One region of the Cytobacillus sp. T106 genome, then DNA from elsewhere that is predicted to be linked to it. Evidence: riboswitches for the same ligand, from Rfam matches in the RefSeq annotation. Region 1 holds a riboswitch; the other holds the start of a gene.
What was found. Region 1 has a riboswitch for S-adenosylmethionine ahead of metK (methionine adenosyltransferase). Riboswitches for the same ligand answer to the same signal wherever they lie in the genome.

Region 1 (4,428 bases):
ATCAGGATACTTTTCTTTTCAGAAGCAAAAAATGTTTTCCCATCATTTTCGAGGTAGAAGAAAGGCTTGATTCCGAAATGGTCTCTAGCCCCGTATAAGGACTGCTCCTGTTTATCCCAGATCACAAATGAGAACATGCCGCGGAGTTTTTCAACCGCTTTTTCCTTCAGGTGGCTGTATAGCGCGATGATTACTTCTGTATCTGAATTGGTCTCAAATGTAAGGCCTTCTTTTATGAGCTCTTCGCGAAGCTCCACATAGTTATAGACTTCGCCATTGAAAATGATCCAGTATCTCTCATTTTCATAGGTCAGCGGCTGATGGCCGCATTCGATGTCAATGATGCTCAGGCGGCGGAAGCCGAACTGGATATGTTCATCATTGTAATAGCCTGCATCATCAGGCCCCCTGTGGGTAATGATATTATTCATATTTTCAAACTGCTGCTTTTGCGCATCGTTCAGAACTTGCGCATTTTCATGGACACAGCCGATAAAACCGCACATTATGTAGTTCACCTTCTTCAATTTAGTCAAAATCCCATTCCGTCTGAAAAAAACAGCGGAAGGCATTCATGCCGGTGCAGTGTTTGCCCGGCCAGCCATAATCTGCTATATCACACATTAATCCCAAAAAACATACTCTCTAATACTACCACTAAACCTGAAAAAATGGCACTATCAACATGAAAAACAGGCAGGGGAAAAATTAGGCATTTACAAGAATTATTCACAGATCAGCAGACCGTTAAACGCTCTATCCCCTTAGACGAAATATAAAAGCGGGAGCTGCATATTTCAGCACTCCCGCTTTTTTGTTCTTATAAGGATTATTTTCCAGCCTGCTGGCGCAGTGTATCTGCTTTGTCAGTGCGCTCCCAAGGAAGATCAACATCTGTACGGCCGAAATGTCCGTAAGCTGCAGTCTGCTTGTAGATAGGGCGGCGCAGGTTCAGCATATTGATGATGCCTGCCGGGCGAAGATCAAAGTTATCGCGGACAAGGTCGACAAGCGTATCTTCGCTCACAGTTCCTGTTCCGAATGTATCAACAGAAATGGAAACCGGCTGCGCTACCCCGATGGCGTAGGCAAGCTGCACTTCAACCTTATCAGCAAGGCCGGCAGCGACGATATTCTTCGCTACATAGCGGGCTGCATAAGCTGCTGAGCGGTCAACCTTTGTAGGATCCTTGCCGGAGAATGCGCCACCGCCGTGGCGTGCATATCCGCCGTAAGTATCAACAATGATTTTGCGGCCAGTCAAACCTGCATCCCCTTGAGGTCCGCCGATAACAAAACGGCCAGTAGGGTTGATGAAGTATTTTGTATTTTCATCGATCAGTTCTTTTGGAACGACCGGATTGATGACATGTTCTTTCAGGTTGCGCTGGATTTGCTCCAGGCTGATTTCAGGATGGTGCTGTGTGGAGATGACAATGGTATCGATGCGTACCGGCTTGTCGTTCTCATCATACTCAACAGTCACCTGTGTCTTGCCATCCGGACGCAGATACGGAAGAATTTCTTCTTTGCGCACTTCTGTCAGGCGGCGTGATAATTTGTGCGCCAGGGAAATCGGAAGAGGCATAAGCTCTTTCGTTTCATTGCAGGCAAAGCCGAACATAAGGCCCTGGTCCCCTGCGCCGATCGCTTCGATTTCTTCATCTGACATTTGGCCTTCACGCGCTTCAAGCGCCTGGTCTACACCCATTGCAATGTCAGCTGACTGCTCATCAATGGAAGTCAAGACAGCACATGTTTCGGAATCAAAGCCGTATTTAGCACGGGTATAGCCGATTTCCTTGATTGTTTCGCGGACAAGCTTAGGAATATCAACATATGTAGATGTTGTAATTTCACCTGCAACAAGGACTAACCCTGTTGTAACAGATGTTTCAGCAGCAACGCGGGCATTTGCGTCTTTTGCTAAGATAGCGTCTAAAATTGCATCAGAAATCTGGTCACAGATTTTATCCGGATGACCTTCAGTAACTGATTCAGAAGTAAACAAACGGCGTTTATTTGACATCTGATTTCCTCCTTATTTATAAGAATAGAGTGAGGTTCTTATCCGGCGCTACACCTTATTCTTCCCCTCGGATTGATACGGTACTCATTCCCTAAGTAGTATTGAATAAACATGGAGTTTTTATCCCGCTCTCGCGTATGCATTGCTTCACAATCTGCATAACCGGCTGGTTCCATCCCCCGGTACGTGCATTCTCAGGCAAGTGCTGAAAAGGCAGGTCACCGCCGATGCAGAAAACCGGTCAAAGGCATTATATATAAGCCAGGCACAATAGAAATTGTATGATTTTATCCTGTTAAATGCATAGCCCTTGTAAATCAGCTTTATGCAAAAACTTCCATAATATGCAATTAAAAGACATCCCTCAAAATGCAAAATAAAAAACCTTCCCAAAGTGAAAAGGTTGAAAGCAAAATGATTCGCGCCTTTCACTCTTATCGTTCAAGGAATCTTCCTTGCGTCAGGTTAGCACCTTTGCTAAAAACAGACCATTGCTGGCTGGTAATTTGAACCGTTATGCTCTTTTCAGCATATATCCGTTTTCAAAAGCATCATTAGCAGGTTGCTGGGTTTCATCGGGCCTGTCCCTCCACCAGCTCGGGATAAGAGAGTATCCGTTCAAGGTAAAATCATAACGTACAGATGTAGCGGCGTCAATCATTTTCTCCGCTATAGCAAGAAGAAATTCATCCTGCACCTGCAGAAAATCTGATATGGAAATTAATCACAGGGAACAGCTGCCGTCCTTGCATTTCTTCCTAAGCAGTTTGTGTCTGTTCCGTGCAATCCACCGGTATACCGGAACCCCGGCAGCAGATGCGAAAGGAAGGTGCATAAAGAGCCCGAGAACGAAGGTCAGGGGGAACAGCAGCAGCAGCCTTCTTACTGCATAGAAACCTTTCAGGACCTTTTTTTCAGGAGTTATAATATGAAGCTCTTTCCTCAGCTCCCTGCTGCTGAACTGAATTTCTCCATGCTCCTGTTCATATTTCTGGAGTGAAACCCAGTCTACCCTGTGGAGCAGGTCAAGCTTTTGGAAAGATTTTTTTGTCATCTGGCAAAGCTGGCAAGTATTGTCGTAAAGGGCCATCGTTTTCACATTACCATCTCCCGCCTGTAAAATCGTGCTTTTTATTAAATTTTACCATACCTTTCAATCAATATAGAAGCAGTGTAAACTTATATCTATATAATATATGTTTCATTATAAATAATGCCTCTTCTGCTTAGCTGCAGGAGTTTCCCCCGCCTTGGCAAGCCCCCTTAATTTCTGTTGTGCAAATAATATGCCGCAAAGTTCGGAAAGAATTTCTATCTTCTTGAACAATTTGTGACACCTTTCACATTCTATTGAATTACCCTTTAAAATTGCTTATGATGATAACAGATTGTGAACTATGTAACATATACACTATTATTATGTTATTAAACTTTCAGCCATTGAGAAAGGGGCTTATCCATGAAAAAGAAATATTCTTTGCTTTTAGGAATATTTACAATCATTACTATTCTATCAGGCTGTGAGCCGCTGATGGTGCTGGATCCCAAGGGGCCTCAGGCCGCCGTCCAGGCAAAAGACATCATCCTGTCAACGGCAATCATGTCTGTCATCGTCCTTGTGGTTTTTGCCATGCTTGCTTATATGCTCTATAAATACCGCTCTTCAAAGCAAAGCAAGGATTATGAACCGCCGCATATTAAAGGAAATCTTCTGGTCGAAGCGGTCTGTGTCGGTATCCCCGTCCTGATCGTCATCTTCCTTTCGGTTGTATCCACACAAAGCAACTATAAAGTGGAATCAGCACCTACAGGATACGGCGACAAAGAGCCTTTAGTCGTATATGCATCATCTTCTAACTGGAAATGGCATTTCAGCTATCCAGAAGAAGATATCGAAACAGTCAACTATCTATATGTACCGACTGACCGCCCGCTTGAATTTAAGCTCTATTCATACGGACCGATCACAAGCTTCTGGATCCCTCAGCTTGGCGGACAAAAATATGCCATGGCTGATATGGTCAACACATTGCACCTGGGAGCAGATGAACCCGGTGAATATATGGGGCGCAATGCCAACTTTAACGGAAAAGGCTTTGCTGAAAATACATTCAATGTAACAGCCATGCCGCAGGAAGAGTTTGACCAATGGGTTGATGACGTGAAAGATACGGCTGAGCCTCTTACGGAAGAAAAATTCAATGAACTGCTTGAACCGGGGCATCTTGGACAGTCGACTTATACCGGAACACATCTTGATTTCATGCCCGCACCTGAAGGCGAGCATGGCGGCCATAACCATGGTTCCAGCTCTGACAGCCATGATGCTGACTCAGATCATGAACATATGGATATGGAAGAGGACGGATCTGGCGACAATGGCCACTCAGAACATGAAG
Region 2 (4,428 bases), on a different contig from region 1:
CTTTTTAGTCTCGGGGTCCTGAAGCGGGCGTGTTGTGCTTCCAAGCACCGTCCGGTCAATGGCAAAATCAAGGTCTTCTTTATCTATTTTTTCTTTCCCGTTCCGGATGGCCCTTCTGCTGGCTGTCTCAAAGAGAGAGCTGATGTCAGCCCCTGAGAAGCCGGAAGTGCTTTCTGCCAGTGCAGGCAGGGAAGCTGCTACATCTTCTGCCAGAAGCTTGCCTTTTGTGTGAATGCTGATGATTTCCTGCCTTCCTTTTGTATCCGGAAGCGGAACTAGGAAAGAGAAGTCAATCCTGCCTGGACGGAGGAATGCATCATCCAGCATATCCTTGCGGTTTGTAGCAGCGATGAACAGGATGCCGTCATTTGAATGGCCGCCGTCAAGCTGGACAAGCAGCTCAGTCAATGTTTTCTCGCTTTCGTCCCCGCCATGCTGCTTCCGCTTGCCTGCAAGGGCATCGACTTCATCAATGAAGACAACTGCAGGTGAGTGCTTTCTGGCGTTCTGGAATAAGCTTCGGACCCTTGAGGCGCCTACGCCGACGAACATTTCATTAAAAGAAGATCCGCTGGTTGAAAAGAATGAAGCGCCGATTTCCTTGGCAATCGCCTGGGCAAGCAGCGTCTTGCCTGTACCCGGAGGTCCATAAAGCAGGATTCCCTTTGGCGGCTTCACACCAAGCTGGATTGATGCTTCCCTGTCTTTAATGATGGAAAGTGTCTGGAGGATTTCCTCCTTCATTTCATCCTGAAGGCCGCCAATATTATCCATTGTGATGGAAGGAAGGGGCTTTGCCTTGCTGGCGCTGTTTTTCATCGAATTGGCGGTGGATATTCCTTTGCCGGATTTATGAAGGTAAAGGCCAATCCCTGCAAAAAGGATCAGTGTTCCACCCAAAATCCAGAATGTAAATGGATTTGCGGAAGAATAGCTGTACTGGATATTGTAATTTTCAATCAGTTTAGCAACCATTTGGCTGTTTGGAGGCACCTGTGACACATACTCAGCTGTACCTGCGGTCAAATGGAGAGTGCCATTTTTCATTTCTTTTAATAGGACAGTTTCACTAGGATGATCCTGAATGATATTTTCTATGGAAGAAAAGGGAATGGTAACTTCTTTGCTGCCGGATAGGCTGAACCACAGCGCAGCAGCAGCAATTAGAATGGCCAATGAAATAAGGGGGACAGGTTTCGAAATTTTTTTGAAAGTGGATTTCAACAATTTCCCTCCTAAATGAATCTATCTCCATTATAGGAAAACTTGTTCGGACTGTATAGATTTATGCAAGGGAAAAAACATGTAATTTTTGGTAAAGGGTTTTAAATTCTATTTTACAGGGTATTTAAAAAGCTTTTTCATAAGGAAGCCGAGTACCGGCTTGTTAACAGCCGACACTCCCATGATGATCAGAACTCCGCCGATGCTGCTGTATAATGGGATTTTTTCCCCGAGAATAAGGATTGCTGCCAGCAGTGTAAACAGCGGTTCCAAATACATCATGACCGAAACCTGTGTCGCTTCGAGCACCTCAAGCGCCCTTCCCCAGTACCAGTAGCCCAGGGCCGATACAAAAATGCCTAGAAACAGCAGGTGCAGCCACCCGTCCAAAGGGAGGGTATACAGTAATTCATACCCCCGATTTCTCAAAAGGAATGGCAGAGTCGCCAAACAGCCTATCAGGCTTGTCCAAAAGGTGACAGCAAGAGAAGAATAGGGAAGTGCAAATTTCTTGGACAAAATCGAATAAACAGCCCAATTAAAGGTACTGAAAAGCAGGAGGAAATAACCAAGACCAGGGCTGAATTGAAGCATACCCCCTGAATTTTCTGCAGAGATAACCAGAACCCCTGTAACGGCAATCATCATTCCCCCAATTTTAAGGAGCGAAAGCTTTTCAGATAAGAAAAGGAAGGAAAGCAAACTAGTAAAAACAGGTGTGAAAGAGATCATCCAGCCGGCAGCAGAGGCATCCAGGGTGAGCATGGCAGAAGCTTGTACCATTTGATGGATGAACACCCCAAGTACCGAAAGAATAAAAACATGGGCGAAATGCTCTTTTTTTATGTAAAAGGATTCTTTGAATATTGTGAGAAGGCAGCCCAGGAAGATGGCAGCAATCATAAATCTTAAGGAAACCAGGGCACCCGGTGCCAAATAATATACCAGCCATTTGACTGAAACAAATGAAACACCCCAGAACGCAATTGCCAGAAGGGCGTACCATAAAGATAGAATGCGATTGCCCTGCATCATTCCCACCTCCCATATACCTTCTATTATTCTTATTCAAGTAGAATAGAAAATAGACTGAAAGAAGTGATAGACTGTTGCTTTCGCTTCAAGAGATTTGCCTTTGAATATGATGACTTCATCCAAGGGTTTAGACTCCATATGGATGTAACTGAAAAAGAGTTCTCCTGGTTTCCGATGTTCCAGAGGGGGCATTATATATACACTCATGCCGTTAAAATCGGGACTTGTGATTTGCATTTCACTTTCAGACAGGAAACCTATTGGCTATATCAGCTGAATAAAAAGCTGAACAGGAAATTGCAGCAGTACATCTTGACAATCAAAAGAAAGTAGCGTATATTTAATTCCAACAAAACTTATAGGAATACTCTTATCCAGAGAGGCGGAGGGAATTGGCCCTATGAAGCCTCGGCAGCAGACTCCTTGCGAGAACTGTGCCAAATCCAACAAGCGGAAGCTTGGAAGATGAGAGAAGCGGCAGCCATACGCGCATAAAGCCTCTTCTGCTTCCGGGCCACCGGTCAGAAGGGGCTTTTTTAATGAAGGAAGAAACTATAATGATAAAAGAAGAAGAGAAAAAGGACCAGCTGATTTCAGAGCTGCTGTCCATGGGTATATACAAACAAGAAGGCCGCCAGCTATTTCAGGTGCCGTACGAAGAATTGTTAAAACTTTATCAGGAAAACAGATCACATATTAATGAATAGAGGGAAGGGACTATATATGTCAGAAAGTATTCTAATACCCTGGAAGGATAAGCACTTGTGCGGATCGCTGGATTTTCCTGCAGGATTCAGCAAGAACCGCCGCTATCCCCTGGTCATCATCTGCCATGGGTTTACAGGAAGCCGTATTGGTGTCGACAGGCTATTTGTTAAAACTTCCAACCGTCTTACTGCAGAGGGGTATCTTGTCCTCCGCTTTGATTATGAGGGCTGCGGGGAGAGTCCGGGTGAGTACGGAGAAACAGGTCTTCCCGATTTGCTGGAGCAGACTTTATCTGCTATCGATTTTGCAGTGAAGCTTGATTATGCAAATCCTCATTCAATTTCTCTCATCGGCCATAGCCTCGGCGGAGCCGTTGCCGTGCTGGCTGCTGCAAAAGATGTCCGCATCCGGAAGCTTATCATATGGTCGGCTTCTGCAAGACCATATCAGGATATCGTCTGCATTGTCGGCAGTGAAAAGGTAAAGGCACTGGACAAGGGAGCTTCACTTGATTATTTGGGCTATCAGCTAACGGACAATTACTTTTCTTCGCTGAAGAGATATGAACCTTTGGAAGAGCTTGCGGCATACAGGGGCGATGTCCTGATTGTACATGGAACAGCAGACCAGGATATTCCGGTATCCCACTCAGGAAGATATGCGGAAGAATTCAGGAAGCGGAAGGAAGGATCATGTTCCTTGCATTATGTTACAGGAGCCTGCCATACCTATTCAGCCGGCCGCTGCTTTGCGGAGCTGATCGAATGCACATCAGAATGGCTCAAAGCTTTCAGGGAGCAGCAGTCATATGCATCTTCATGAACTGAATCAATGCTGAAAATGACCGGATTTTAAAAGATCCGGTCATCTGTGGTCATTTTAGGATTCTATCCAGGTAGCGGCGGAGAGTTTTTTCTATTCTGTCCGGTTTCAGACGTTCAGGCTCGAGCATACTGTGCAGGGCCAGCCCGTCAATGAAACTGTATAACATTTCAGTCTCAAGATCATGATCCTGGCCATCCTTCAGCTCTCCATGGGACTTTAGAAAATCCATCATCTGAACAATCCCCGTATATATTCCCTGCTTCAGGATTCGAAATTCTTCCTTTTGCCTGCTGTATGCAACAAACGCAAACCACACCTCCATTTCTGCCATTTTCTCATCAGTGGTTGGAACAATTTCAAGCAGGACTTGATAAACCTTTTCCCTTGGGGGCAAATCCTTCAATGCAATCTCCGAAACCCTGTTTATCACATTTTCATTTACCAGTTTCATTGCATAGACAAGCAGTTCATCTTGTGTGGAGAAATAGTGGCGCAGGGCGCCAAGAGAAACACCGGCTTCCGCTGCAATATTGCGGACAGACGCACCTTCCACCCCTTTATCCAAAATAACCTGCCAGGTGGCCTGGACGATTCTTTTTTTCCTTTGTTCATGATCAACTATTTTAGGCATAGTCT

Region 2: linked by a shared signal. The riboswitch ahead of ABU165_RS14070 (Fur-regulated basic protein FbpA) and the one ahead of metK (methionine adenosyltransferase) in region 1 are both predicted to bind S-adenosylmethionine.

Annotation. Positions count from the first base shown of each region.
Region 1 covers NZ_JBEUMK010000001.1:45,134-49,561, reverse strand. The annotation lists gene asnB (asparagine synthase (glutamine-hydrolyzing)) at 1-506, opposite strand, end outside; gene metK (methionine adenosyltransferase) at 830-2,029, opposite strand; SAM riboswitch class I at 2,461-2,638, opposite strand; gene ABU165_RS00300 (thiol-disulfide oxidoreductase DCC family protein) at 2,754-3,119, opposite strand; gene qoxA (cytochrome aa3 quinol oxidase subunit II) at 3,489-4,428, shown strand, end outside.
Region 2 covers NZ_JBEUMK010000007.1:53,035-57,462, forward strand. The annotation lists gene ABU165_RS14060 (AAA family ATPase) at 1-1,224, opposite strand, end outside; gene ABU165_RS14065 (DMT family transporter) at 1,333-2,259, opposite strand; SAM riboswitch class I at 2,627-2,731, shown strand; gene ABU165_RS14070 (Fur-regulated basic protein FbpA) at 2,799-2,966, shown strand; gene ABU165_RS14075 (alpha/beta hydrolase) at 2,983-3,789, shown strand; gene ABU165_RS14080 (TetR/AcrR family transcriptional regulator) at 3,842-4,423, opposite strand.